2 regions of the Massilia haematophila genome follow, and region 2 is predicted to be linked to the other one. Evidence: predicted binding sites of a transcription regulator. Region 2 holds the regulator's gene; the other holds the start of a gene.
The links. The regulator FliA, encoded in region 2, starts transcription of late flagellar genes. The targets are predictions, from matches to a motif close to CTAAAGTTTNNNNNNNNNNNGCCGNTA.
Positions count from the first base shown of each region.

Region 1: ACFOPH_RS16805 (LPP20 family lipoprotein) is a predicted target of FliA. The motif match lies at 2,418-2,444, and genes of this name have one in related genera.

Region 1 covers NZ_JBHRVV010000001.1:3,783,467-3,797,967, forward strand. Annotated here, with positions in the region: gene ACFOPH_RS16795 (sugar-transfer associated ATP-grasp domain-containing protein) at 1-965, opposite strand, end outside; gene ACFOPH_RS16800 (TraB/GumN family protein) at 1,177-2,223, opposite strand; gene ACFOPH_RS16805 (LPP20 family lipoprotein) at 2,496-3,041, shown strand; gene ACFOPH_RS16810 (flagella assembly protein FlgT middle domain-containing protein) at 3,031-4,260, shown strand; gene ACFOPH_RS16815 (UdgX family uracil-DNA binding protein) at 4,917-6,410, opposite strand; gene ACFOPH_RS16820 (putative DNA modification/repair radical SAM protein) at 6,407-7,639, opposite strand; gene ACFOPH_RS16825 (M16 family metallopeptidase) at 7,987-10,761, opposite strand; gene ACFOPH_RS16830 (tetratricopeptide repeat protein) at 10,883-12,457, opposite strand; gene ACFOPH_RS16835 (putative bifunctional diguanylate cyclase/phosphodiesterase) at 12,473-14,501, opposite strand, start outside.
Region 2 covers NZ_JBHRVV010000001.1:2,979,798-2,994,298, reverse strand. Annotated here, with positions in the region: gene flhB (flagellar biosynthesis protein FlhB) at 1-1,056, shown strand, start outside; gene flhA (flagellar biosynthesis protein FlhA) at 1,101-3,209, shown strand; gene ACFOPH_RS13325 (hypothetical protein) at 4,503-6,131, shown strand; partial or broken gene ACFOPH_RS13320 (IS5 family transposase) at 6,438-7,599, opposite strand; gene flhF (flagellar biosynthesis protein FlhF) at 7,947-9,362, shown strand; gene ACFOPH_RS13310 (MinD/ParA family ATP-binding protein) at 9,355-10,215, shown strand; gene ACFOPH_RS13305 (RNA polymerase sigma factor FliA) at 10,231-10,959, shown strand; gene ACFOPH_RS13300 (flagellar motor protein) at 10,941-11,684, shown strand; gene motD (flagellar motor protein MotD) at 11,686-12,420, shown strand; gene ACFOPH_RS13290 (hypothetical protein) at 12,640-13,143, shown strand; gene ACFOPH_RS13285 (M35 family metallo-endopeptidase) at 13,160-14,266, opposite strand; gene ACFOPH_RS13280 (M35 family metallo-endopeptidase) at 14,497-14,501, opposite strand, start outside.

The sequences.
Region 1 (14,501 bases), 800 kb from region 2:
GCCACGTCCCAGCCGACCGTGTACAGGCTCTCGATCGAATGATGGGCCTTGGTGACCAGGTCGACCACCTCCTGCCAGTAGGGCAGCTGCACGCCGACGATGGTCTTACCGGTGCGCGGATGCGCCAGCACGTCGGTCATCTTCGGCCAGGTGCGCGAGCGCGAGGCGCGTACGCCGATCAGTTCGCCGGTGTCGGAATCGATGGCGCCGACCAGGTTGCCGCTCGAGCCATGTGTAAAATTGTCGGTCTCGCTGTCGCCGACGATGATGCGCAGGCAGGAGCCGATGACCTTGATCTCGCTGCCCTTCCTCACCGTGCAGATGCGCACCGTCGACAGGCCTTTGGCCTGGGTGATGTTGCGGATCACCTGGTGGTTGATCATCTTCGGCTGCACGATCAGCGCGCGGGTGTACTCCAGGGCCGACTGGCAGTAGGTGAAGAATTCCTCGTAGGTGCCGCTGTTGCCGGCCCAGTGCAGGCCGAAATCGTCCACGCGCAGCGAGAAGGTGCCCTTGCCGTGCGAGCCGTTGCTCGGCTTGAAGAAATACTGGCCCGGCACCAGCAAGCGCGCCAGTTCCCCGGCCGAATTCAGGTGGGGAATGATGCCGCCGTTCGACGGCTGCTTCGTCACCAGCGCCAGGATCGGGATGGTGCGGATGCCGTGGGCGTGGCAGTGCTCGAAAAAGCGCGACTTGTCGTCGGCGATCTGGCGCGCTTCCTTCGAGGTGATGGCCGCGTATTTCGCCTTCAGCGGTTCGTTGATCAGGTAGTCGGACCAGCTCCGCTTCGGCGTGCTCGCCAGGCGGTACAGGGAAAAGTCCTTGGCGCCGATGCCGTACGCCGTGCGGGCATGGATCGGCCCCCAGATCAGGTGGACGTCCGACAGCTTGCGGATCGACGACAGCGCGTACATTTCGGCGCGCGCGTAATCCGAGAGGACCTCGGCGACACGGGATAACTTCATGCTCTACCCTTTTCCACTGGTTGTTCTGATGGCGCGAGCTGGTTCCTGCCGATGACAGAACTGCCAGGAATCCATGTCGCGTCGTCAGTAATGATAGCGCAATGGCAAGTATTTCAGGTGCACGGTAGGCGTGCGCGGCGGTAGCGCGGAAAAGTGTGGTGGGATGGGGACGGTTTTACCGACAAATGCCCGGACAATACCGTCGGGTCTTTCAGTTCGGCTTTTCGACCGTGTAGCCTTTGGCCTTGAGCCTGGCCAGCGTGCCTTGCGGCGACAGCACGTCCTTCATGCTCAACAGGGCAAAGGTGCTGGTGTTGTTTTCCAGCGCTCGCTCGGCCGCGGCCAGCCAGCTGTCGCGGGCGCGCTGCTGCATCGTCAGCAGTTCCGGCTGCAGCTTCGTGATGGCGCTGCTGAGGAAGGCGTTGTTGCAGGCGGTCTCGCGGTCGGAGTAATCGAGTTTCTCGATGGCGTCGAGTTCGCCGACGGCCCAGGCGTTGGCCCGCGTGCGCATGGCTTCGATATCGGTTTCGAGCTGGCTGATCGTCGCGGCCAGGCAAGGCACGTCTTCCATCGCGCCCTTCTTGAATTCGCGCGCCGCCTTGCCCGGCTCCTTGAGTTCGACCTGGATCTTGTTCGAGGTGTATTTGATCTTGTGCTGGTTGGCGAGCTTGCCCAGCGCTTCGCGCAGGTCGGGGCCCTTGTGCAGCCCGGCCTGGACCTTGGCGCGGTGGTACAGTTCCTGAGCCACGAAGACCGGGCGCTCGCGCTCGATATCGTCATCGTCGCCGAAATATTTCTGCTTCAACGGCGCCCAGCGCGCGTACAGGTCCGGCGGCAGCACGTCCTTCAGCGTGGCGCCGTCCGGATTCTTCTTCAGGCCGATGAGGAAGGGCAAGGCGCCCAGGCCGCCACCCCAGCCGACCTGCACCCCACCGGTCGGCGCGCCCAGGAATTCCTGCGATTGCGCGATCTTGCGCTCGACTTCCTTCGAACGCCATTCCATGCCCTTCGGCAGTGGATCGTGGATGCCGAACACCCACATCACATGATCGCCCTTCGACACTTTCCACAGGCCGGGCCCGGGACGCTGGCCCGAGACGAGGATGGTCTGCGGGACCGGTTCGCCGGCGGCATCGGTCGGCGCGGTGGCCGCCGTGGCGGCTGCAGGCGCCTCCGGCTCGGCCGCGGGCGCGGTCTGCGCCACGGCCGGCAAGGTCAGGAAACACAGGGTCAATGCGGGCAAGGCGCGTTTCAACATGGTGGCATCCCTTTTCTTGTTTAATGAGGGCATTGTCATTGCGCCAAGCAATATAAGCAAGGAACAAGATGTTACAAGAGGCATATGCATGCTTGGTAGCTGTGCCGCCCTGAAGCGGGCGCCAGTCGCGTCATGCCGATCCGCCAAGCCAGCCGCATTGTTGCGTCATGTCGGCACAAATATTTCCCAAATCCATCAAGATCCGACGCCAGCGGCCGTTATCCAGTCTGATACCGCGCCCGTTTGCGCACCGAATACTTACCGGATCCGTCATGAAACTCGTCGCTGTCCTCGCCCTTGCCGCCTCCACGCTGCTGACCGCATGCGGCACCGTGCGCACGTCCTCCTTCTCCGCCCAGCCGGCCGCGGGTGCGCCAAGCACCGTCATCACCCTCACCGCCACCGGCTACGGCGCGGTCAACACCGCCGGCTGCCAGGGCGATTGCGAGCGCGTCTCGCCGGCCCAGCGCAAGCTGCTGGCCATGCGCGCCTCGCGCCTGGACGCCTACCGCGCGATGGCCGAACAGGTGTACGGCGTGCGCGTCGAGGGCGGCAGCACGGCCGGCTCGCTCGCGCTCAAGGACGACAGTTTCAAGGTGTATATTGACGCCTTCATCCGTGGCGCGCGCGTGACGAATACCGCGCAGCGCGAGGACGGCACCTACGAGACGACCGTGGAGATGGATTTCGACCCGCATGCGGCACAGTACCAGCCCCAAGGCGCCACCCAGCCGGCCGTGGCCAAGAACGCCCGCACCATGGTGGGCAACGCCGGCCCCGGCGCTGCCTATGGCGCGTCGTTCTACCATGCCCAGTAAGGCAGCAAATTTCCTGCGCGCTGCCCTGTTTGCGCGGCTGATTGCGCCGCTGTTTGCGCTCCTGGCTGCGCTGCACGGCGGAACCGCCTTCGCCGCGCCGGCCGAAGCCGAAGGCGTGGCGCTGGTGGCCGAAGGCGGCGTCGCGCGCGCGCGCCAGGTCGCGATCCGCGACGCGCTCGAGCAGCTCGGCCTGCGCAGCGCCGCGCGCGTGGACGTCGCCGCCGGCGCCGGCACGCGCGGCAAGACCCTCGACAGCAGCCGCATCCAGCCGGCCGCCGAATTCGACCGCTACAGCATTGTGCGCGAGTGGCAGACCGGCCAGTTGCTGCACGTGCGCGTCCAGGTGAAGGAAGAGGAAGCCCGTCCGCGCGGCAACCTCAATCTCGGCTACCGCAAGAAGATCGTCGTCACGCCCTTCCACCTGCGCAGCTCGCCCCAGCTCGACGACGTCGACGACATCGCCACCCGCCTGCCGCAGGAACTGCTGCGCCGCCTGAGCGGCAGCGGCAAGTTCCTCGGCAAGGACAGCCCCTACGTGATCGCGCCCGGCGCCAGCGGCCCGGCGACCGACGTCGCCGCGGTGCGCCGCATCGCCACGATGCACGACGCCCAGTTCGTCATCGCCGGCGAGATCGTCGACGCGAGCAAGTTCGGCAAGCCCGCTTATTACGGATTGATCAAGAAGGATGCGCGCCGCATCGAGATCGCCTTCTACGTCTACGACGGCCTGTCCGGCGCCCTGGTCGCGCGCCGCACGGCAGTGGCCGAGGGCGTCGGCGAGCAGCGCATCGGCCGCGACAAGCCTTTTGGCAGCGCCAGCTTCGCCGCCACGCCGTTTGGCGGCGCGATCCTGCGCGCGCTCGACGAAGGCGCCGACCAGATCGCCCAGGACCTGGCGCCGCTGCCCTTCATGGCGAAGGTGGTGCAGGTGCAGGGCGAGCGCGTCTTCATCGACGCCGGCAGCACCTCCTCGGTGGCGCCGGGCGACCAGCTGGTGGTCTACCGGCTTGATGCGCGCCAGCAGGTCTACGGCAGCGATCCGCTGGCGCCGCTCGGCACGGTGGAAGCGCCGGTGGGCACGCTGTCGATCGTGCAGGTGCAGCCGGGGTTCGCGATCGGGAAGCTCGATCCGCCGGCCTCGGCCAAGCAGGTCAGCGCGGGCGACCTGGTGCGGTTCGACGTGGCGCTGGCGCCGGCCGAGAAGGATGCCGGGCGCTGAATCGTAGGGTCGGCACCTGTGCCCACGCGGTGCAAGGGCGCCAAGTCGAACATTTCTTCGTCATGCAAGCGGTGACTTGATGCCGCGTGCAAGCGCAAGCTCCACCCCTTGCCGCTGCCGTACCGCGTGGACACAGGTGTCCACCCTACGCCTTATTCAAAGTCCGTGGCAAGATCATCAGCAAGTGCTTGCCACTGTCGTACCGCGTGGGTTCGAGAACCCACCCTACGGCCTCCTCTAACGCCGCGTGCGAGATTCAGTGCGTAATATCGTAGGGTGGACACCTGTGTCCACGCGGTACAACGGCTCCTGGTCGAACATTCTTTATATCGACAAGCACTGATTTGAGGCCGCACGCTGGTTTCGTCGTTCGTAGGGTGGGTTCTTGAACCCACGCGGTGCAACGGCTGCGAGTTGAACATTCCTTTTTGTCAGCTCGCATCCATTTGAAGCCATCGGCAAGATCATTCTCAGACGCTTGCTAACTTCGTACCGGTGGGTTCGAGAACCCACCCTACGTCCTGTTTTGAGGCCACGAGCGAGATCATTCGTCGCTTGCCGGCGCCGTACCGCGTGGGCTCAGGAGCCCACCCTACGCCTTCCTCGGCGTCCGTGATTGCCGATACCGATGGCTGAACGCCGTCATGTAAAACACATCACGCCGGCGGCGCTTCCGGCGGCCTGCTCAGCAATTCATGCGCCAGCTTCAGGCCGTCGACCATCACCTTGAACGCCTCGCGCTTGGCCTCCTCGTCGGGCACGCGCAGGATGTATGAAGGGTGGTAGACCGTCACCACCCACCTGCCCTCGTGCATGATCGGCTTGCCGAGCTTGTCCTTCAGCGTCACGCTGCCGCTGCCCAGCACCGACTTCAAGGCCGTGGCGCCCAGCGCCACGATCACCTTCGGCTTGATCGCCGCCAGCTCCTTGTCGAGCCAATAATGGCAGGCCTCGACCTCGCGCTGGGCCGGGGTCTTGTGCAGGCGGCGCTTGCCGCGCGGCTCCCATTTGAAATGCTTGACGGCGTTGGTGAGGTAGATCTCGCGGCGCTCGACGCCGGCGGCGTCGAAGACCTTGTCGAGCAGCTTGCCGGCCGGGCCGACAAAGGGGTGGCCGGCGAGGTCTTCCTGGTCGCCCGGCTGCTCGCCGACCAGCATGATCGGCGCCTTCTTCGACCCTTCTCCGCCCACGGCCTGGGTGGCGTATTGCCACAAATCGCAGCGCCGGCACTCATCGAGTTTCGAAGGCTGCTGGCGCTCGGGCTGGGCATCGGCCGGGGCGATCGGGATGGTGGCGCCGCTCTTGCGGCCGACCGCCTGGGCCTGGCCGGTGCGGCGCGCACCAAGCGCGGCGTTGGTGACCATCTCGGGCACGATCGCCCCCTCGGGCAGGTTCTTCCAGAAGCGCGAGGGGATATGGCTTTGCATGACCTGGGTGTTCAGGCGCGCCGGGTTGAAAATGCTGCGGTAATAGGTGAGCCAGAGCGCTTCGCCGGCGTCGTCGAGCTCGGCCGCGCTGCTCATCAGGGGGCCGGCGTTGTGCAGGGTGTGGCCGTCCCACAGCACGCTGGCATCGGGCGTGGCGATCATCCAGCTCACATTACCCATGCGGTTCACGAAGTGTTCGGCGACCTGGGGCAGCACGTCGTGACGCGGCTCGAACCAGGCGACGAAGCGCGGCGGGCCGGCGGCCTCGGGACGCTCGCGGAATCGGATGTAGGCATGCATGTCGTGCTCCTCGCGGCGCACCGCCTTTACCATCGAATGCAATCGCGCGCCGTCGGCGTCGGCGGCGGATTGCACGTCGTGCTCGCCCTGGGTCCAGCGCCAGATCACGCGGTAGAGAAAAGCCCAGCGGTCCGGCATGCGACAGCAGGCCGCCGTCTGCAGCATGTCCATCAGCGAGCGCGGCAAGTGCGGTGGCGGTTTCGGTTCGTTCAAGCCGATGGAGGCATTATGCGTGGGCTCGACTGGCGCCGGCGCACCCGAGAACAGGTCGGCCGCGAGCAGGTCCGGCGCACCCGGCTGGCTCCAGGTGACGAGCTCGGGCGCAACGGAATGGATGAGGAGATCGCGCGCGGCGTCGCGCCATTCGGCGAAATTCGCGACCGCCAGCGGCTGGCCGGCGGCAACCGCTGCGGCCGCGCTCATGCCGCCTGCAATTCCGGCCAGAGGTTCATCTGCCGGGGCGCGTCGGCCAGGTGGCGCCGCAGCAGGTCGGAACTGGATTGTCCCTGGGCCGGCTTGTAGTCGGCCGTGACGACGAAGGGGGCGATCTTCTTCATGCTGCAGCGCAGGCGGGATAAGTCTTCCCAGCGCACCCGCCGCACCCGGCGCAGCTCGACGATGCGCTTGGCGTTGCGCAGGCCGATGCCGGGGATGCGGGCGATCATTTCGGCGTCGACCCGGTTCAGGTCCATCGGGAAGTGCTCGCGGTTGGCCAGCGCCCAGGCCAGCTTCGGGTCGACGTCGAGCGCCAGGTTGCCGGCCTTCGGCATCAGTTCCCCGGCCGTGAAACCGTAGCCGCGCAGCAGGAAGTCGGCCTGGTACAGGCGGTGCTCGCGCAGCAGCGGCGGCGGCGCCAGCGGCACGCTCTTCGGGCTTTGCGGGATCGGGCTGAAGGCCGAGTAGTACACGCGCTTGAGTTTATAGCTGCCGTACAGGGTTTCGGCGGTGTTCAGGATGGTGTGGTCGTCGCTGGCGTCGGCGCCGACGATCATTTGCGTGCTCTGGCCGGCCGGGGCGAAGCTCGGCGCCTTCGGCTCCTCGGCCTTTTCGTCGAGCTTGCGGCGGATCGAGCCCATCGCCAGTTTGATCGTGTGCACGTTCTTTTCCGGCGCCAGGCGCGTGACGCTGTCGTGGGTCGGCAGCTCGATGTTCACCGACAGGCGGTCGGCATAGCGCCCCGCCTTCGCAATCAGGGCCGGATCGGCGTCGGGAATCGTCTTCAGGTGGATGTAGCCGCGGAAGTTGTGGTCTTCGCGCAGGCGGCGCGCCACTTCCACCAGTTGCTCCATCGTGTAGTCGCTCGAACGGATGATGCCGGAGCTGAGGAACAGGCCGTCGATGTAGTTGCGCAGGTAGAAATCGTGGGTGAGCTTCACCACTTCGTCGACCGAGAAACGCGCGCGCGGCACGTTCGAGCTGCGCCGGTTGACGCAGTACTGGCAGTCGTAGACGCAGAAGTTGGTGAGCAGGATCTTCAGCAGCGAGACGCAGCGCCCGTCGGGCGTGTAGCTGTGGCAGATCCCCATGCCGGTGGTGGCGCCGATGCCGCCGTCGCTGCCGTCGGAAGCGCGCTTGGGCGCGCCGCTGCTGGCGCAGGAGGCGTCGTATTTGGCGGCGTCCGCCAGGATTTCGAGCTTGTCGGTAAGTTCCATCACGAAAGGTGGAGCTGTATGGATGTACAGTATATACCAGTCGCGTCCCGCGCGGCGCGCGGGTGAGGTTGGGGGACAACAGGTTTGGTTGGGGCGGTGCGGGTTTGCCGTTTGATGCGTTGGCGGATGGCGTACGGTCGGGTTCAAAAAACGACGCCACAATGCGGCGTTTCGCGTGGGCACGGGGTGCCCACCCTACGGTTGGCGTTCTGGCCGCAACACCGTTAACAACGCGATGCTTCCCGTAGGGTGGGCACCTGTGCCCACGCGCTACGTGTTCATCCATGCACCCGCAGCGGCGGCACATCACCCGCAAACGCCGCCGCGAGTCGCAACCAGGCCAGGCCTTAGCGCACCGGCTTGCCATCCTGGTCGAGCACCACCACCTCGCCCCAGCCCAGCGCGCGGATCCCGGCTTCCACCTTGCGCAGGTCGCCGATCACGATCCAGGTCACCTCTTCCGGCTTGACGAACTTGCCGGCGGCCTGGCCCAGCTGCTGCGGAGTCAGCGCCTTGACGTTGGCGGCGTACTTGCTCCAGTAGTCGTCCGGCAGGCCCAGGTTGACGGTCGCCAGCGCCGCGCCTTCGAGCGCGTTCAGGGTGCCGAAGCGGCCGGCCAGGCGCGAGGTCATGTTGCGCATGATGCTCTCGTACTCGGCGCCGACCAGCGGACGCTCGCCGGCCACGCCCTGCACTTCCTTGCGCACTTCGCGCATCGCCTCGACCGTCTTGTCGGTCTGTACCGGCGCCATAGTGACGAAGCTGCGCTGGCCGCGCACTTCCGACAGGCGCGCGCTGGTGCCGTAGCTCCAGTGCTTGTCCAGGCGCAGGTTGCGGTTCAGACGCGAGGTCGCGATGCCGCCGAAGTTGGTCATCACCGGTTCGATCGCCAGGTCTTCCGGCTGGCCGTAAGGCAGCGACAGCTGGGCGGCGACGATGGTCGACTGCGGCGCGTCCGGCTTGTCGATCAGGTAGATCTTGCGCGGTGCGCTATTCGGCGCGCCATTTACCTGCTTGGCCGGCGCCGTGCCGGCGGCCCACTTGCCGAACGCCGCTTCGAGCGCCGGCAGCAGCTTGTCCATGGTGACGTCGCCGGCCACGACCAGGGTCGCGCTGCCCGGCTTGAACCAGGTGGCGTGCCACTGCGCCAGGTCGTCGCGCGTGATGCCGGCGACGCTGGTTTCGTAGCCGCTGGCCGGCTTGCCGTAGACGTGCTCCTGGCCGTACAGCAGGCCCGGCAGGATGCGCGTCGCCAGGCTGTTCGGCTGCGCCTTCTCCTGGCCGATCTGGGCCACGCGGCGCTGCTTTTGCAGCGCGAACTGGTCTTGCGGGAAGCTCGGCGCCAGCGCCGCCTCGGCCATGATCGCCAGCGAAGGCGCCAGGTTGGCGGCGGTGGCCTGCAGGCGCACCAGCGACTGGTCGGGGCTGGTGCCGGTGGACAGGCTCGCGCCCAGGTTTTCCAGCGCGTCCGACAGCGCAAAGGCGTCGCGCGTCTTCGTGCCCTTGTCGAGCAGGTCCAGGGTCAGCGCGGCGGCGCCGGCTTTCGCGGCGGTGTCCGAGGCGGTGCCGGCGTCCACCGCCAGGGTCGCGTTCACGATCGGCGCGCTGTGGCGCTCGACCAGGATCACCTTCAGGCCGTTCTTCAGCTGGGCGCGCTGCAGGGCCGGGAACTTCACGTCCGGCGCCTCGCCCAGTGCCGGCAGCTGCTTGCGGTCGATGGTTGATTTCGTCGCCGCCAGCTTGGCGAACGGACGCACCGTCATCGTGTAGTGGTTGGCGCGCAGCCAGCGCTGGCCGGCGGCCTTCACGTCGGCCGGGGTGGCCTTGGCCATCTGCTCCAGGCGGTCCAGGTAGGCGTCCGGCGTACCGCCATAGGTCATGCTTTCGGCCAGCACGTCCGAGCGTCCGCCCATGCCGCCCAGGCGCTCGATGCTGCGCGAGAAGCCGGCCAGGCTGCTGGTCTTCACGCGCGCCAGTTCGGCCGCGCTCGGGCCCTTGTCCAGCGCCTCGGCGACGATGGCATCCAGCTCGCGCTCCACCAGCAGCGGGTCGACGCCCGGCTTGACGGTGACGACGATGTTGAAGGTGCCGCCCAGCTCGGCGTCGTTGACGTAGGTGCTGACGTTGGTGGCCAGGCCCTTGTCGTAGACCAGGCGCTTGTCCAGGCGCGCGCTCTTCGAGCCGGCCAGCACCTCGGCCAGCAGCGCCAGGCGCGGCGTGTCGGCGTCCTTCCACGAAGCGGCGTGCCAGCTGCGGTAGATGCGCACCTGCGGCACGTGGTCTTCCATCTCGTCGCGGATGTTGCGCTCGAGCGTAGGGATCCAGGTTTCAAGACGCGGCAGCGGCGGGCCCGGCGGGATCGCGCCGAAGTATTTGTTCACCAGTTCCAGCGCGCGCTCGGGCGTGATGTCGCCGGCCAGCGAGATCACCGCGTTGTTCGGGCCGTAGTAGGTGCGGTACCACTCCTTGATGTCGTCCAGCGAGGCGGCCTGCAGGTCTTCCATGTAGCCGATCGTCGACCACGAATACGGGTGCGAGTACGGGTACATCTTGGCGGAGACTTCCATGCGCACGCGCCCATAGGGCTGGTTCTCGCCCTGCCGCTTCTCGTTCTGCACCACGCCGCGCTCGCGCTCGAGCATGGCCTGCGAGATGTAGTTGCCGAGGAAGCCCATGCGGTCCGATTCGAGGAACAGGGTGCGTTCCAGCGCCGACACCGGCACGTCCTCGAAGAAGTTGGTGCGGTCGGTGTTGGTGGTGCCGTTGCGGTTGTTCGCGCCGAGGTCGTCCATCGCCTCGCGGAAGCCGTGCGGGTAGTTCTCGGAGCCGTTGAAGAAGAAGTGCTCGAACAGGTGGGCGAAGCCGGTCTTGCCGCGCTTCTCGTTGCGCGAGCCGACGTGGTACCACATGTTGACGGCGACCACGGGCACGCTGTGGTCTTCGTGGACGATCAGGGTCAGGCCGTTCTGCAGGACGAATTTTTTATGGTTGATGGCGTAGGCGGCGCGGTCGAAGGGCGCGGCCTTGACGCTGGCGGCGGTGGCGGCGGGTGCGGCGTGCAGCGGCGCCGTCGCGGTCGCGGCGAAGGCCAGCGACAGCGCGGCGAGGAGCTTCTTGTTCATGGGTCTCCGAAGACGGGTGGTTGTTGTGGGCGGTATTCTAATGGCCGGGCGGCCAGGCGTGCGGAGTTTTACGGGCCGCGATGATGCGGCCGTTCGATCAACCGCGCCGCTGGGTGAGTACTTAGGCGCCTTCGGTAAATACCTGCGCCTGCGCCAGCTGCAGCGGCGCCATCCTGGACGCGATGCGCTTCAGGTAAGGCGCGGCCGCCGGAATGCCGCCCGCCGCCGCCCGGTGCAGCCAGCCATAGGCCTCGACCGGGTCGCACCCGGTGCCCTGTCCGGTCGCGTACATCACGCCGAGATTGAACTGGGCGCGCGCATGGCCCTGGCGCGCCGCGCACAGGTACCAGAAATGCGCGGCCTCGTAGTCGCGTTCGACGCCATGCGCACTGTCGTAGCGCAGCGCCAGCGCGAACTGCGCCGGGGCGTGGCCCTGCTCGGCCGCCTTGCGGTACCAGTCGGTGGCCTCGCGCGGGTCGCCCAGGTCCTCGCGGTCGATCAGGGTGCCGACCATGTGCTGGGCCGGCGCATATGCCTGGGCCGCCGCGCGCCGGTACCATTCGAGCGCGTGCGCCACGTCGCGCGGCACGCCGTTGCCGGCCTCGAAACGCAGGCCGAGGTCGAACTGGGCGCGCAGGTGGCCCTGCTCGGCCGCCTTGCGGTACCAGGCCGCGGCCTGCGCCGGATCGTGCTCGACGCCCTGGCCGGCATCATAGAGCTGGCCCAGGTGGTATTGCGCGGCAGGCAGGCCCTGCTCGCCGGCCTTGCGGTACCAGTGCGCGGCGAGGCCCGCGTCGCGCGCCACGCCCTGGCCGTGCTCGTAGCGCAGGCCGAGGTTGTCCTGGGCGCCGGCGTGGCCCTGTTCGGCCGCGCGCCGGTACCACGCGAGCGCCTTCTCCTCGTCGCGCGCCACGCCATGGCCGCTGTCGAAGACCAGGGCCAGGTTGAACTGGGAACTGAGGTGGCCTTGCTCGGCGGCGCGCTCGTACCAATGAATCGCCTGGGCGCTGTCCTGCTCGACGTCCTGCCCCTTGTCGTAGCGCAGGCCGAGGTTGAACTGGGCCGGGGCGTGGCCCTGCCCGGCGGCGCGGCGCAGCCAGTCCAGCGCCTGCGCCAGATCGCGCTCCACGCCCTGCCCGCTGTCGTAGCGCAGCGCGAGGGCGAACTGGGCGCGCGCATAGCCCTGGGCGGCGGCGCGGCGGTACCAGGTCAATGCCTGTTCCTGGTCCTGGGCGATGCCCTTGCCGCCCTCGTACATCATGCCGAGATTGTGCTGGGCGCCGGCGTCGCCCTGCTCCGCGGCGCGGCGGAACCAGTGCAGCGCCTGGTGCACGTCGGTGGCGACGCCCTGCCCTTTCGCATACAGCCAGCCCAAGTTGTACTGGGCCGGCGCATACCCCTGCCCGGCCGCGCAACCGTACCAGTACAGCGCCTGCTCGTAGTCCTGGGCCACGCCCTGGCCCTTCTGGTACATCACGCCGAGGTTGTACTGGGCCTGCTCCAGGCCGGCGGCGGCGGCCATGCGGTACCAGGCGACGGCCAGCTCGTAGTTCCGAGGCACGCCCTGGCCGTTCACGTACATGAAGCCCAGGCTGTGCTGGGCGCTGGCGACGCCGCGCTCGGCCAGGCCCTTCACGCGCAGGAATTCGGCCGTATGGCGTTCCCCTGCTGCGGGCGCGGTCGTCGCGGTGTCCATGGAAAGCAGAAGGCCTTAGGCGCGGATCGCGCGCACCTGGGTCGCGGGACCGCCCAGGGCCGGCTGCGGCGCGCCCAGCGCCTGCGAACGCAGCACGCCGATGAAGTTCGACAGCGAGATCGGGCGGTAGTAGAGGTAGCCCTGCATGGTCTCGCAGCCGTTGGCCTTCAGGTAGTTGGCTTGCACCTCGGTCTCGACGCCTTCGGCGATCAGGTGCAGCCCGAGGCCGCGCGCGATCGAGATGATCGCCAGGATCACCGGGTAGTGCCCGTTCTCGTCGTGGATCTCCTTCACGAACGACTGGTCGATCTTCATCGTGTGGATCGGGAAGCGGTGCAGGTAGGAGAGCGACGAGTAGCCGGTGCCGAAGTCGTCGATCGCGACCGACACGCCGAGCTGGCACAGTTTGTTCAGCTGCTCGATCGCGTACTGCGGATTGCGGATGCAGATGTTCTCGGTGATCTCGACCTCGATCTGGCCGGGCGAGATTCCGTAGCGCACCAGCGCGCCGCGCATCTTCTCGAAGAAGTCGCCGCGGTCCAGGTATTGCGGAGACAGATTCAGCGACAGCCGCACCGCCTGGCCGCTGGCCAGGTTCCACTGCAGCATGTCGCGGCACAGGGCGCCGATCATCCAGTCCGAGATCGGCAGCATCAGGCCGTTCTCTTCCGCGAACGGCAGGAATTCGCCGGCCGACAGCAGGCCGCGGGTCGGGTGGTTCCAGCGCATCAGCGCCTCGGCGCCGACGATGCGGCCGGTGACGGCGTCGATCTGCGGCTGGTAGTACATCTCCAGTTCGTTGTGCTCGAGCGCGCGGCGCAGCGCCTGCTCGAGCGCGATCTTCTGGTGCGACACGTCGAGCATCGAGTCGTGGTAGAAGCTGTGGCCGTTCTTGCCCAGCGCCTTGACCTGGTACATCGCGATGTCGGCGTGGCGCAGCAGTTCGTCGATCGATTCGCCGTCGCCCGGATAGATCGCAATGCCGATCGAGGCCGAGATGTGCACCTCGTGGCCGTCGAGATCGAAAGGCTTGTGCAGGCACTCGAGGAACTTGTCGGCCACCATGCGCGCGTCGTCGCGGTCGCGCAGTTCCGGCAGCACGATGGTGAACTCGTCGCCGCCCTGGCGCGCCAGGGTGTCGCCCTTGCGCAAACACTCCTTCAGGCGCACCGCGACCTGCTGCAGCAATTCGTCGCCCTTGACGTGGCCGAGCGTGTCGTTCACGAGCTTGAAGCGGTCGAGGTCGATGAACATCACGGCGAGCTCGGTCTGCTTGCGCTTGGCCTGGATCACGGCCAGGCCGAGACGGTCCTTGAACAGGATGCGGTTCGGCAGGTCGGTCAGGATGTCGTGGTAGGCCTGGTAGGAGATGACCTCTTCCGCGCGCTTCCTGTCGGTGATGTCGCGCGCGACGCCGTAGGTGCCGAAGAACTCGAGCTTCTTGACCTCCTGGTCGGGCACGTGCATGCCGATCGAATTCAGCGAGATCGTCATCAAGGTGTTGTTGAAGGTGCGGTCGCCGCTGTTGCTGAGCTTACCGGTGGCGCCGCGGCACTTCAGGCGCAGCTCGACGTTGCGCGATGCGCGTTCGTCGACCCGTCTCTCGTTGAACACGTAGCGGGCGCGCTCCAGGTCCTCGTCGTGCACCAGGATCGAGTAGTGCTTGCCGATCAGCTCGTCGCGCGTGAAGCCCAGCAGCTGGTAGGCGCGGTCGTTCACGAAGGTGAAGCGGCCTTCGTGGTTCAGGGTGTAGATGATGTCCGGCGAGCTGTCGACCAGGTAGCGGTACATCTTCTCCGAATTTTCCAGCTGGTTGGCGATGCGCGCATTGCTTGCTGCCAGGCGGCGCTGTTCGAGCGCGTTGCCGACGGTGGTCAAGAGTTCTTCGCGCGCGTAGGGCTTGCGCAGGTAGTCGTAGGCGCCGCGCTTCAGGGCGCCGATCGCGGCGTCGATGCCCACTTCCCCGCTCATCACGATCACGTCGGCATCGATGCCCCTGGCATTGATGAAGTCCATGATTTCGTGGCCGCCGATGTCCGGCAGG
Region 2 (14,501 bases):
GCCGTGCTGATGACGGCCGGCGCCGGCCTGTGGATCACCGGCGGCAGCCTGGTCGGCCGCCTGCAGGGCGCGCTCGAGTCGGGCCTGAGCCTGAACCGCGAGCAGATCTACAACCCGAGCGTCCTGCTCGAGCGCATCGCGGCCGACGTCGGCGGCGTGCTGCTGGCCTGCCTGCCGCTGGCCTTTGCCATCATGCTGGTCGCGGTGGCCTCGCCGCTGATGATCGGCGGCTTCAACTTCAGCACGAAAGCCTTCGCGCCCAACTTCATGAAGCTCAATCCGATCAGCGGGCTGGGCAACATGTTCTCGGCCAATGCCCTGGTCGAACTCCTGAAGGCGATCGCCAAGACCCTGCTGGTCGGCGCCGTGGCCTGGGTGGTCGTCGTGAGCGAGATGGATGCGGTGCTCGGCCTGGCGGTGGAGCCGCTGGGCACCTCGACCGGCCACCTGGCCAGCCTGATGTGGCGCGCCTTCCTGTTCATCGTCGGCGCGCTGGGCGTGATCGCGGCGATCGACGGCCCGTACCAGATCTGGCATTACGCCAACAAGCACAAGATGACGCGCCAGGAAATGATCGAGGAAGCCAAGGAGTCGGACGGCAATCCTCAGATTAAAGGGAAGATTCGCCAGATGCAGCGGCAAATGGCGCGCAACCGCATGATGCAGAATGTGCCCACTGCCGACGTCGTGGTGACCAACCCGACCCACTACGCGGTGGCGCTGAAGTACGCCGACGGCCAGGCCGGTGCGCCGCGCGTGGTCGCCAAGGGCGTCGACGAAGTGGCGGCCAAGATCCGCGAGCTGGCCAAGGAAAACAAGGTCGCCATGCTCGAAGCCCCGGCCCTGGCCCGTGCGCTGTACAAGCACACCGAGATCGACGACGAGATTCCCGAGAAGCTGTACTCGGCCGTGGCCGAAGTGCTGGCCTACGTGTTCCAGCTGCGTAACTACAGCAAGGCCGGCGGCCACTATCCGGATCGCCCGACGAAGCTGCCCGTGCCGCCGGAGATGGACCCGCTGGACCCGGCGTCGCAAAAGCCGCAACAACCGCAATAAACGCAACAACCGCAATAAACCGATACCGATAACGGAGCAATTCGATGAATAGTTTGAGACTGCCCGCCTGGCTGAGCGGACTCGGCGCCCGGGGCACTGCCCTGGCCGCGCCGATCCTGATCATCCTGCTGCTGGCGATGATGATCCTGCCGCTGCCGGCATTCATCCTCGACCTGTTCTTCAGCTTCAATATCGCGCTGTCGGTGATCGTGCTCTTGACCGCGCTGTACACGGTCAAGCCGCTCGACTTCATGGCCTTTCCGGCGATCCTGCTGGTGTCCACGATGCTGCGCCTGTCGCTCAATGTGGCCTCGACGCGTATCGTGCTGACCGAAGGCCATACCGGTGGCGCCGCTGCCGGCAAGGTGATCGAAGCCTTCGGCCACTTCCTGATCGGCGGTAACTACACCGTCGGTATCGTGGTGTTCGTCATCCTCACCATCATCAACTTCACCGTCGTCACCAAGGGTGCGGGCCGTATCGCCGAAGTGGGCGCGCGCTTCGCCCTGGACGCGATGCCGGGCAAGCAGATGGCGATCGACGCCGACCTGAACGCCGGCATGATCGGCGAAGCCGAGGCGCGCAAGCGCCGCGCCGAAGTCGGCCAGGAAGCCGAGTTCTACGGCGCCATGGACGGTGCTTCGAAGTACGTCAAGGGCGATGCCATCGCCGGCATCATGGTCACCCTGATCAACGTCATCGGCGGCCTGATCGTCGGCGTGGTGATGCACGACATGGCCGTCGGCGATGCCGCGAAAACCTATACCTTGCTGGCGATCGGCGACGGCCTGGTCGCGCAGATTCCTTCGCTGATCATCTCGATCGCGGCCGGTATGGTCGTCTCGCGCGTGGCCAACGACCAGGACATCGGCGGCCAGATGGTCGGCCAACTGTTCGCCAAGCCCGAGGTGCTGTACATCACCGGCATCATCATCGGCGGCCTGGGCCTGATCCCGGGCATGCCGAACCTGGTTTTCCTGCTGCTGGCCGGCGCCCTCTGCGGCAGCGGCTACCTGCTGGCCAAGCGCGCCAAGGATGCGCCGCAGCGCGAAGCCGAAGCCGCGGCCGATGAAGCGGCGGCGGGCGCGGCCAAGGCAGCATCCGCCGAGACCGAGGAAGCGACCTGGCAGGACATCATGCCGGTCGACACCCTGGGCCTGGAAGTGGGCTACCGCCTGATCCCGTTGGTCGACAAGACCCAGGGCGGCGAGCTGCTCAAGCGCATCAAGGGCATCCGCAAGAAGTTCGCCCAGGAAGTCGGCTTCCTGGCGCCGCCGGTGCACATCCGCGACAACCTGGAACTGAAGCCGTCCGCCTACCGCATCACCCTGAAGGGCGTGGAAGTGGGCGCCGGCGAAGCGGTCAACGGCCAGTTCCTGGCGATCAACCCGGGCATGGCGAGCGGCACGCTGCCGGGCCAGCAGACGACCGACCCGGCCTTCGGCCTGCCGGCCGTCTGGATCGAGGCCAGCATGCGCGACGAGGCGCAGAACCTGGGCTATACCGTGGTCGACGCCGGCACGGTTGTCGCCACCCACCTGAACCACCTGATCACGACCCACGCGTCGGAACTGCTGGGGCGCATGGAAGTGCAGGCCTTGCTGGATCACCTGGGCAAGGAATCGCCGAAGCTGGTCGAAGACCTGGTGCCGAAGGTGGTCTCGCTGTCGACCTTGCAAAAGGTGCTGCAGAACCTGCTGCTCGAAGGCGTGCACATCCGCGACATGCGCACCATCATCGAGACCCTGTCGGAACACGCGCCGCAGACCCAGGACCCGAACGATTTGACGGCGCTGGTGCGCATTGCGCTGGGACGCGCGATCGTGCAGCAGCTGTTCCCGGGCACCAACGAACTGAGCGTGATGACCCTGGACAACCGCCTCGAGCGCCTCCTGATGCAGGCCCTGGGCGCGGGCGGCGACGGCACCGGCATCGAGCCGGGCCTGGCCGACACCATCGCCCAGCAGGCCCACCTGGCCTCGCAGCAGCAGGAGGCGATGGGCCACACGCCGGTGCTGCTGGTGCCGGGCCCGCTGCGCGTGCTGCTGTCGCGCTTCCTGCGCCGCGCATTGCCACAACTGAAGGTCTTGTCGCATTCGGAGATTCCGGAGACGAAGACGATCCGGGTGACCAGCCTGGTCGGGGCGCAGTAATTCATTTAAAGAAGTGGCTAGCGGAAGGCACCGTTAGGGCTGACATGATCATTAAAACCGGAGTATTTTTCTGAGGACGGACCTGAATCCACGTTCTTTGATGAATTTCGGTGATGAAGAATGCGCATAAAAGAAGCACGGAAGGGCCATCGGGCCGAATCGTTAACCCCAGGAACTCAGAAGAAAGTACTAGTTCTATTGTTTGGTAGTCTGGAAATTGAACGATTATGATGACAGCCCGCTAATTAGCTCGTCGCAAAGCACGGACCTGAGTGCGCGCCAGAAAGCGTCGGCTTTTTTACTAGCAGAAGCGGCTTGAGCTTCCCTACACTCCGTCCGCTTTTGTCAAAAAAAATTTACATTTCTCTTTGAGATGCAAATCAGGAATTTTTAATAAAGTCAATGACTTATGTCATGCTCGCCTGTCAAGCCATTGCCAGCGAATTTCCCATTAGGAAACGTTTGACGGCTTCTAACGGACGAGATGCCATGTGTGGCAACTTCACAGATATTCAAGGCTGATGCCGTTAAAAGCTTAAGCCATGGTGAAACAGCGATATCTGGACCGAAGGGTAATTCAACTGATAACATAGTGATACCTTTCAACGTTTAGAAGGGTCACTTGTACAAGGTACAATGTGATCCTGAATGTTGTAGCCCGCTCCCGTAGTCGGAGCCTGACATGTCCAGGTATTGGCATGGCTAGCATGATTACGAATCCGTTCGGCATCAATCGTACCGAATTGCATAGCGAAGGTGCATAGACGGCTAGAGGAGGCATGGCGCTGCGCACTGTCGTCAATTATGCGTGATTCTTCGGAGTGCCCGGGCAGCGCTAGAGATCTATCCTTTTGAGCCTAGGGAGGGTGGCTACTGATCGGACTGCACAGATGAGCCAATCGAGAGCATCAACGTGACAGCATCTACGACATTAAAAGGCTGTCATGAATTTACTATTTAATACGCACACTACTATTAGATGCGTAAAACTAGGAGCTCAAGAGATCGTCGCTCAGAAAAATGGCTTAATGACATCAGCAGTATCTGTTAAGCATCAAAACGATGTGTTTCGAGTTGCTATGCAAAAGGGTGGCCGTGGCTTTAAGCTGCAAAAACGATGAAGTAATAAGTCGTGCTGCCTCCTTTTATTGCATTGATTAAATAATTAAAGAATGGCTATGAGATAAATCATAGTAAGTGGGGTGTGCGAGCAGTCACTCTGCTTGAGCAATATCTCTCTGACGTAGCATTAATGTATTTGTAATGCAGGACACCTAATAAGGCAAACAAATTATGAAAGTAGCAAGCAATACACCATCTTCGTTTCATCTACATAACGGCTTCGAGTTTGTGCAATTAGGAGATGGACTTGATGACGTATCCCTGATTGTACTCATGCTTGAGAAAAATTGGGGAAGCAGTAGCATAGATAAGATCAAGGCTCTTACGCACTGGATTTCTTCCTATCCACAAGAAATACCTTGCTATGTTGTCGGTTGCGAGTCGACCATTCCGAATAAATCTTTCAAAGATTACGGCCATAAGGAGCGCGATGACGCGGTACGGGCCTTTTGCGATGAGGTTCTCGCAAGATCCAAGTCAATTGGTGTGCGCGGGGAAATAACTTGTGCGTATCTGACGGAGGTGCTTGGCTACCGTGACGATCAGGTAGATATTATTTACACGCTAGGTGCTGACGATAATGTTGAACAGTTGCGCCGTTTTCTGAGGAAAAATAATTGTCCAAACGCTTTTGAGAAAAACATGTTGGCTTTTCAGGATAAGCCTTACGTTTTGTATGAGAGGGCAATTGGCTTCGAACGAGATATCACCATCTCAAAGCCATATATTACGACAATTGATGATGCTGCAAGATTGAATGCCGATATCAGGATCGATGGACAGGTGAAGACGCTTTGGTGCGAGACTAATAAAATATATGGTCAGTTCTTGCTGGCAGAACGGACAGATGCATTTCTATGTGCAATTCTTCCGTTCGCGATGAGGGTTTGTAAGGATATTGTTTGCGAAGCTCCTGTGAGCGAGCAGTTCTTGCACAACCTGAATGAAATCTTGGTCCCACAGCTTTGCGCCCACGATCCGCGGCTATATAAAGTAAAAATAACGGCCGCAACTGATTCATCACTCTTGATTCGAGGAAATGCCGTGGCGACTGGTATGTCATGTGGTGTTGATAGTTTTTATACGGTAAGTTTGTATAAAGACTCGATTTATAAGTCGATGAATCTAACGCATCTGTATTGCGGAAACTATTTGTACGGGAATGATGGTCCAATATACGAGAGAGCAGAAATGGTAGCGCAAGATCTCGGTCTGCCCTTGGTTCGCACGGCGACAAATATTAACGAAGCACTTCGTTTGCCGCATTTGTACACTCATTTTTTTAAAACAATGTTCGGTGTCTTGTCGCTGAAAAAATTGTTTCGTACATATTATTATTCAACTGCAGAAGACTTTAGTCATTTTGGGCTGAAGGATAATAGTATCAGGGATACTGCGCAGTTTGAGTTGTTGCTTTTATACACGTTTAGTTGTGTGGAGTTTCAGGTGGTTACAGGTGGAGTAAAAAGCGAACGTCTTGAAAAGACGCGTTCGATTTGTGCGCTCTCAACTGCTCAAAAATTCCTGAACGTTTGCCTTTATCCGGCAGAAAAACGGAACTGCGGAAAGTGTGGAAAATGCATGCGTACCCTGCTTATGCTGGATATGGTGAACTCACTAGATCGCTTTCAGGATGTGTTCGACATTGAAGCCTATCGGAAGAATCGTCTTGATAGTTTCATTTATCTTGTAGGGTTAAAAAACTCAGCTATGTTTTCGGAGGTTTACAAATATTTTTCGGAGACTGATCGTCTGATGATAGAGCAAGCTGAAGTTGCTGCTGAAGAAGCAAACCAATGAAGGAAGGTTAAGCAAAAAAAGTAAAAGTACAATCTTTAACTTATCTCTGGACGTGTTTGTGAAGAGTTGCCAACCGAGGCGTTTGAACTGGTGACAGATGTGCTTAAGTAAAATGAGATCGCCGCCTCGGCGATCTTATTCAATAAGATCGTTCGCGTACTGATGCGCTTTCGGCACTTAATAACTCGGTTGGCATTTTCGTTGGGCTATAAAGATGTCATAATTTTACGCCGGCACGCAAGCATCGTCGGATACATCCAGATCAATTACCGTTGACCAAGAGCTAATAACAGGGTGTGTACGAAATTAACTCCTAAAAGTTAGTCTGCTGAGTAGTATTCTGGCCTCTGCCAGCCAGACCCAAGCAGCCAAAATGGCTAGTTTGCGGTCGTGGTGCATGATGGTGCGTCGCCAGCGTTCAGTCCACGCGTGCGTCCGTTCGACAACCCAACGCTTTGGCAGGACCACGAAGCCCCTGTCGATTCCTGCAGCCGGGACGGCCCCTTGTGCGGTGTTGTGCAAGGTTCCCGTCGTGCCGTTTCTGGGACGCCGTATGACTTCGACGCGGATCTGGTGCCGCTGCTCGATCTCGCGGGCACACTTTCCAGCGTAGGCGCCATCGGTGTAAAGCGTTGCAAGTGCGGGCGCTTTTGCGCACGCTTGCGCCACAACCGCCGCGGCAGCATCCCGGTCCTGCACACTCGCAGCGGTGACGCTAAGTGCGATGATCAAACCCATCGTATCGACGACGAGGTTGCGTTTTCGACCTTTGACCTTCTTGCCTGCATCGAAACCGCTTTCGCCACCCTGCGGCGAGCTGCGATTGGATTGGGCATCAATGACGGCCGCTGTCGGCGCCTCCGGGCGCCCGATACGTGAGCATCATTGCTCGCGCAACCGATCCTGCATCTGCTCAAACACGCCTGCTGCGGCCCAACGTGCGAAGGTTTTGTAGACTGCCTGCCAAGGGGGGAAACGTGGCTGGCAACAGCCGCCGGGCGCAGCCTGTACGCAAAATGTAGGAACAGGCATTGACCAGCTCGCGCCGGCTGTAGTGAGCTGGTGTGCCCCGCTGGCCTGGAGCGCGCTCGAATAAGTCGGCGACCAGGTCCCATTTGGCATCGGTCAGATTAGTGCTGTAGAAAGGGACATTCTCGCGCCGGTGTGCCGCCGTGTAGCCGTAGCGTTTGGGTCCTTTATCGGCCGTTGGGTACGCCCGGCGCTTCACCTTGAGCCGCACGATCCCTTCTGCGCGCAATGCGCGCCGGATCGTCGCTTCACACACGTGCACGCCACAGCGATGCGCCAGCTCGCCGGCAATCTCCGCCAGGCTCACCTGCGCATGCTCGGACACGATTTCGTGCAAAGCTGCGATATGCACAGAGTTCAACGCTGACGGCCTGCCGCCGAGATTCGTCGGCGGCTGAGAATCGGATAGATCTTTGCTTGCTATGGCATGTCCTCCCATATCAGGGAAAGCATGTCACCGTTACGACTTCTAGTTTGTCTACACCCTCTAAGGTGCTACGGGCGTGTGATCTGGGAGAGGCACACCGACAATACTATGGAGCGGCTCAATTTGCTCACTTGTAGCCGGTGACGTTGTCAAATGGTGATAGGTGTCTACGAAATACAGCCTGTGCGCCTCGGTAGGAGACGTCGCCGCAGGGCTCTCAAGCCAACCTCCCGCAGAATTAGCCCCATTTCCCCATCCTTTTCGGTAGATGGTTGCTTCACGGCATCGTCAATAATCTCTTCCGTAGACAGGCGAACCATGCCTGCAACGAACAGACCAGAAGCAGTGCGGAGAAAAAGATGAATGTGAAGAAATTTACAGCGGCAACATCCCGGGAAGCCTTGCGCAAGGTGCGCGATGCGCTCGGGCCTGACGCCGTCATCCTCTCGAACCGGCCCGTCGACGGCGTGGTCGAGATCCTCGCGCTCGACAACGACGACGTCGCCTCGCTCGCTTCCCCGGCCGCCGAATCCGACATGGCCGCGCCCCAGCCGCGCCTCGACCACCTGCACGCCTTCGAGCCGGAAGCCCCGGCTTTCGTGAACCGCCGCGCCGCAGCGCCGGCACCCGCCCCAGCGCCGGAGCACGTCTTCGCCCCGCGCCGCGCCGCCCAGATGGAGCCGGAATTCGAAGCCGCCTTCAGCGCGCGCCGCGCGCCTGCGCCGGCCGCGGAGCCGGCCTTCGACATGGCCGCCATGACCCAGATGATGCAGGCCGCGGTCGCCCAGGCGCGCGAATCGGCCGCCGCCGAGATGAACGGCATGATGAGCGAGATCCGCGCCATGCGCGGCATGATGGAAAGCCAGCTGGCCGAGCTGTCCTGGGGCAGCACCCAGCAGCGCGAGCCGCAGAAGGCCGTCGTGCTGCGCGAGATGCTGGCGGCCGGCTTCTCGGCGTCGCTGTCGCGCTACCTGATCGACAAGATGCCGGCCAACAAGGATGCCGCAGAGGCGATGCGCTGGATCAAGACCGTGCTGGCCCGTAACTTGACCACCATGGCCGACGAAGACTCGCTGCTGGACAAGGGCGGCGTGTTCGCCCTGGTCGGCCCGACCGGCGTCGGCAAGACCACCACCACCGCCAAGCTGGCGGCGCGCTGCGTGATGCGCCACGGTCCCGAGAAGCTCGCTTTGATCACCACCGACGCCTACCGTATCGGCGGCCACGAGCAGCTGCGCATCTATGGCAAGATCCTGGGCGTGATGGTGCACTCGGTGAAGGACGAGGCCGACCTGCGCATTGCATTGAAAGAGCTCAAGAACAAGCACACCGTGCTGATCGACACCATCGGCATGTCGCAGCGCGACCAGATGGTCACCGAGCAGGTGTCGATGCTGGCCGGCGCCGGCGCGGATGTGAAGCGCCTGCTGTGCCTGAACGCGACCGCCACCGGCGAGACCCTGAACGAAGTGGTGCGCGCCTACCAGGGCAGCGGCCTGCACGGCTGCATCATGACCAAGCTCGACGAAGCCGCCTCGATCGGCAGCGTGCTCGACGTCGTGATTCGCCAGAAACTGAACCTGCATTACATCTCGAACGGCCAGCGCGTGCCGGAAGACCTGCACCTGGCCGACCGCGCCATGCTGGTCGACCGCGCCTTTCGCGGCCGCCGCGACGCCGGCAACCAGTTCGACGACGCCGACCTGCCGCTGGTGATGGCGCATACCGGCAACGTCGCCGGCGACAGCAGCCTGCGCGGGGTGCGCCTTGGCTAGTTTCGACTTCGACCAGGCCGAAGGCCTGCGCCGGATGCTGGCCGGGCCGAAGCCGCGCGTGGTGACGTTCCTCTCGGCCACGCCGGGCGACGACAAGGCCGCGATGCTGGTCAACCTGGGCGCCTCGCTGGCCCAGGCCGGCAACGAGGTGATGATCGTCGACGCCTGCCAACGCGAGTTGGGCGTCGCCCGCCACCTGGAGATGGAACGCCACGTCAGTTTGATGCAGGTGGCGCGCCAGGAGTGCGCGCTGAACCAGGTGGTCCAGCAGGCGCCGCAGGGTTTCCAGGTTGCCCTGCTGGCGCGCGACGGCGTCGTGCCGCGTACCGGAAGCGATGAGCAACGCCGCCTGGCGAAGGCCTTCGACGTCATGGTGAAAGGGCAGGGCGGCATCGTCATCGTCGACGGCGAACTGAACCGCGAAGGCGGCTTCGCCGTGCCGATGCTGGCCGATTCCGAAATCGTGGTGCAGGTCTCGAACAGCGCCACCTCGATCACCAACGCCTATGCGCTGATCAAGCGCCTGGCCCAGGAGTTCGGGCGCCGTCCTTTCGGCATCCTGATCACCGGGGCCACCGAGGCTGAGGCCAAGGTGGTTTACGATAATATGGCATCGGCGGCAAGTCGTTACCTTGCAGTAACCTTGAGTTCCATGGGCTCGGTGCCGGCCGACGAATACCTGCACCGCGCGGCCCGCCTCGGGCGCACCGTGGTCGACGCCTTCCCGCTGGCCGGGGCGTCGGTGGCGTTCCGCCGGCTCGCCGGGCGCTTCGCCTTGCCGGGCATGGCCCAAGTGGGGCGCCACGGCGGCGCTGGTTTTGACGCCGGTTTCAATGTACGCGTCGGCTCTTAAGAAAAAAGCACAAGCATGTATACCGTCAAAGGGAAAGCGGACAAGAATCACTTGCTCACCCAGCACCAGCCGCTGGTCAAGCGCCTGGCGCACCAGATGAAGGCCAAGCTGCCGCCCTCGGTCGAGGTCGACGACCTGATCCAGGCCGGCATGATGGGCCTGCTCGACGCCATCAACCGCTACGAGGACAACCACGGGGCCCAGTTCGAGACCTATGCCGTGCTGCGCATCCGCGGCGCGATGGTCGACGAATTGCGCGCCAACGACTGGATGCCGCGCAGCACCCGCCAGAACATGAAGAAAGTGGAGACCGCCATGACCACGCTGCAGCAACGCCTGGGCCGCCCGCCGAGCGAATCGGAAGTCGCAAAATCGCTCAACCTGCCGCTCGAGGATTACCAGGACATGCTGTTCGAAGGCGGCGGCCACCAGCTGGTCTATTACGAGGACTTCCACGAGGACGACGGCAACGACAGCTTCCTCGACCGGTACGCGGTCGACGACGCCGACCCGCTGCGCGCGCTGCTCGACACCGACTTCCGCTCGGCCGTGATCGAGGCGATCGACAACCTGCCGCCGCGCGAGAAGATCCTGATGGGCCTCTATTACGAGGAAGAGCTGAACCTGAAGGAAATCGGCGCCGTCCTCGGCGTCTCCGAATCGCGCGTGTCGCAGCTGCACACGCAAGCCGTGGCGCGCCTGCGTGCCTCGCTGCGGGAGAGACTGTGGACTTCGCCAGCCTGATCGGCCTGGCGCTGGCGCTGGCCGGCCTGTTCGTCGGGCACACGCTCGACGGCGGCCGCTTCGCCTCGCTGTTCCAGCCGGCGGCCTTCGCCATCGTCGTCGTCGGCACCTTCGGCGCGGTGCTGCTGCAATCCGAAGCACGCAGCTTCCTGCGCGGCATGCGCATGCTGCGCTGGGTGTTCTTCCCGCCGCGCAGCCAGCGCCAGCCGCTGGCCAGCGCGATCGCGTTGTGGAGCCTGACGGCGCGGCGCGACGGCCTGCTCTCGCTCGAGCAGTACATGGGCACCAAGGATCCGTTCATCCAGAAGGGCCTGCGCCTGGTGGTGGACGGCATCCAGCCCGAGAAGCTGCGCAACCTGCTGGAAACCGAGATCAACGCTTTCGAATTCGCCGAGCGCCAGGCCGCGCGCATCTGGGAATCGGCGGCCGGCTACGCGCCGACCATCGGCATCCTGGGCGCGGTGCTGGGCCTGATCCACGTGATGGAAAACCTGTCCGATCCGTCGCGGCTCGGTTCGGGCATCGCGGTGGCGTTCGTGTCGACCGTGTACGGCGTGGGGCTGGCCAACCTGTTCTTCCTCCCGGTCGGCAACAAGCTGAAGGCCATCGTCGCCGACCAGGTGGTGCAGTACGAGATCCTCACAGAGGTCTTCCACGACCTGGCCAGCGGCAACCACACCCGTGTGGTGGAAGAGCGCGTGGCCAGCCTGCTGGCGAAGCGCTGACATGGCGCGCAAACGCTACGACGATGCGCAGCCGCATGGCGAGGACCGTGACCGCTGGTTGATTTCCTACGCCGACCTGATCACGCTGCTGTTCGCCTTCTTCGTCGTGATGTACGCCATCTCCATCGTCAACGAGGGCAAGTACAAGGTGCTCTCCGACGCCCTGGGCAGCGCCTTCGGCGGCAATCCGCAGACCCCGCAGGCCAGCAGCACGCTCGAGCCGCTACCGCTGTCGGGCATCATCGCGCGCAAGCGGGCGGAGGCGGCCAGGCGTGACCGCGAACGCATGAATACCCTGGCGCGCGACCTGGGCGCTTCGCTGGCGCCGCTGGTCGAATCGGGCAAGGTGCGCGTGGTGCAGACCGCGCGCGGCGTCAGTGTCGAGATCAGCGAGAGCGTGCTGTTCGCGCAGGGCCAGGCGGCGCTGGGCGAGGCATCGCGCGCGACGCTGGGCGTGGTCGCCGGCCTGCTGAAGGACGATCCGCATGCGATCGAGGTTGAGGGGCATACCGACAACGTGCCGATCGCCAATCCGTTGTTTCCATCGAACTGGGAACTCTCGGCCGTGCGCGCCAGCAGCGTGGTGCGGCTCTTCATCGAGAATGGCATTGCCCCGGCGCGCCTGACAGCGGTCGGGCATGGCGAGAACCGGCCGGTGGCATCGAACGAGGACGAGGCGGGCAGGGCGCGTAATCGGCGGGTGGCGGTGACGATCCTGGCGGCGAAGCCGGAGTGAAAGAAAATTTCAGTTTGTTGGTTCCGATGAAATAATCTTTCATCAGGCATTCTATACGGTGGGGTCAAGACCCCACCCTACGGGTAACAGGTTGCGTAGGGTGGGGTCTCGACCCCACGCGATCACCCTTCGCTACCACGGAACGTCAAACTCACCCCGCCCCTTGGCATTTCCGGCTCCCGCCCGCACAATGGAATCACACAAGCATATGGAGCACCCATGCAACGCCGACCCTTCCTGCTGACCGCCCTAACTGCGCTGACCGCGGCCAGCTTCCTGCCCGCACTCGCGGGCGCCGCCCCCGGAGACCCCCAAGTGGCAGTCCGAAACAAGATCGAAGTCGAATCCGTGAACGGCCGCGCGCTGGTGCACCTGACGGTGTACAACTACGGCAAGCAGACCATCTGGGTCCCGCGCGAGATGGCGGAAGAGAAGGAACTGAGCGGGCGCCGCTTCGACGTGCGCGCCTTCGACGGCCGGCCGCTCGACTACACCGGCAAGATGGTGAAGCGCGCGGCGCTGACGGCGGACGATTACGTGCCGGTCGCGCCGGGCAAGGAAGTGAAGAACACGATCGACATCACGCCCTCGTACGCCTTCGTGGCAGGCCGTCACAGCTACCAGATCGGCTATGACGGCCCTTACCTGGCCGATGTGAAGCAGCTCGACAAGCCGTCGCAAAGCCCCGCGCGGCCGCTGACCTTCATCCACATCGGCAAATAATCGGCAAATTAGCCGATCAATTCAACGCCGGGGTGTTCTCGGCGAAGTATTCGTGCGAGTCGGCGTTGTCGACGGCCAGCGACGGATTGCTGATCGCCAGGCTGGCCGCGCCGCTCTGGCCATACACGTGGTCGTCGGTGCCGGCGACGACGTTGAAGTGGCTCATCTCGTGCACCAGGGTGCCGCCCTTCGAATCGGTGCCGGTCAGCGGCGCGTTCCAGAAGGCGCGGCAGACGTAGATGCGGTAGGGCTGGGTCGGATACACGTAGGCGTAGGCGCTGTCGTTGCAGCCGCAGTCGACCACCACGTTCTGGTTGTCGAACGCGCTCTTGATCGCGTTGAAGTGCGAGCGCACGGTCGAGACGCGGCTCGAGGTCGCGGTGCCGAACCACTTGGTGTAGCGCGGCCCTATCGTGGTCTTGGCCATGTAGGTGACCGAGCCGTTGCTCATGGTCTTGGCGGTCGAGATCGCCGAGGCGATGGTCGACTGCTGCGAGGCGGTGCAGTTCGCGTAGCTGGTCGCGGCCGCGGTCACGGTGCCGCCCTGCTGCTTGAGCGCTTCCAGAATCGGCGAGGCCGCGCCGCGCGGCAGGCGGCCCTCGATGTAGAGCGCAGCGGCATCCGATTGCAGCTCGCCGATCTCGGCGCCGCCGGCGGCCGCGCTGACCTCGCCGCCGAGACGGCCCTTGTTGCCCAGGAACAGATCCGGCGAAGCGGTGCGGTAGCGGATCGCGTAGTCGCCCGTCACGCTCATGTCGTACAGGGCCGACAGTTCCACTTTCACCGTGTGCGAGGCGCCCGGCTTGAGCAGGTAGTAGTCGGCCGCGGTCGGCTTGGCGCGCTTGACCAGGGCGCCGGTGTAGATCACTTTCTGGCCGTCGCGGGTGATGTCGAACAGCGGCGCGCTCAGGCCCTCGAACGGGGTGCGCGACTTCAGCACATACTGCGGGCTGTTCGAGGTGTTCGTGATCGTCACCTTGACCACCACGTCGTCGCTCGCGCCGAGCATGTTTTTCTCGGGCGTGACCGAGACCTTCACGCCATTCGACCCCGCCTGCGCGCCAAAGGCCACGCCCAGTGCCGCGATACCGACTGCCGACTTCAGGATGCTGTTCCAGCTCATGTTTGCTCTCCGTATGTAAGTTGTCATGGCCAAGGTACGGCCTTGTTATTGACGAGTTCTCGCAGAAAGCTTGATCTCAATCTAACGAAAACTCACTTACATACTGAACATTTCATGAGCCGGCAGCAATGCGCATCGAATAGTGCGCAGCTTCTTTGCGCAAGACTAATAGATGTGCAGGTTTTTTAATATTTCGCTGGCTTTTGCTGCTCAGCCGTGCTAGTCATCCTTTACT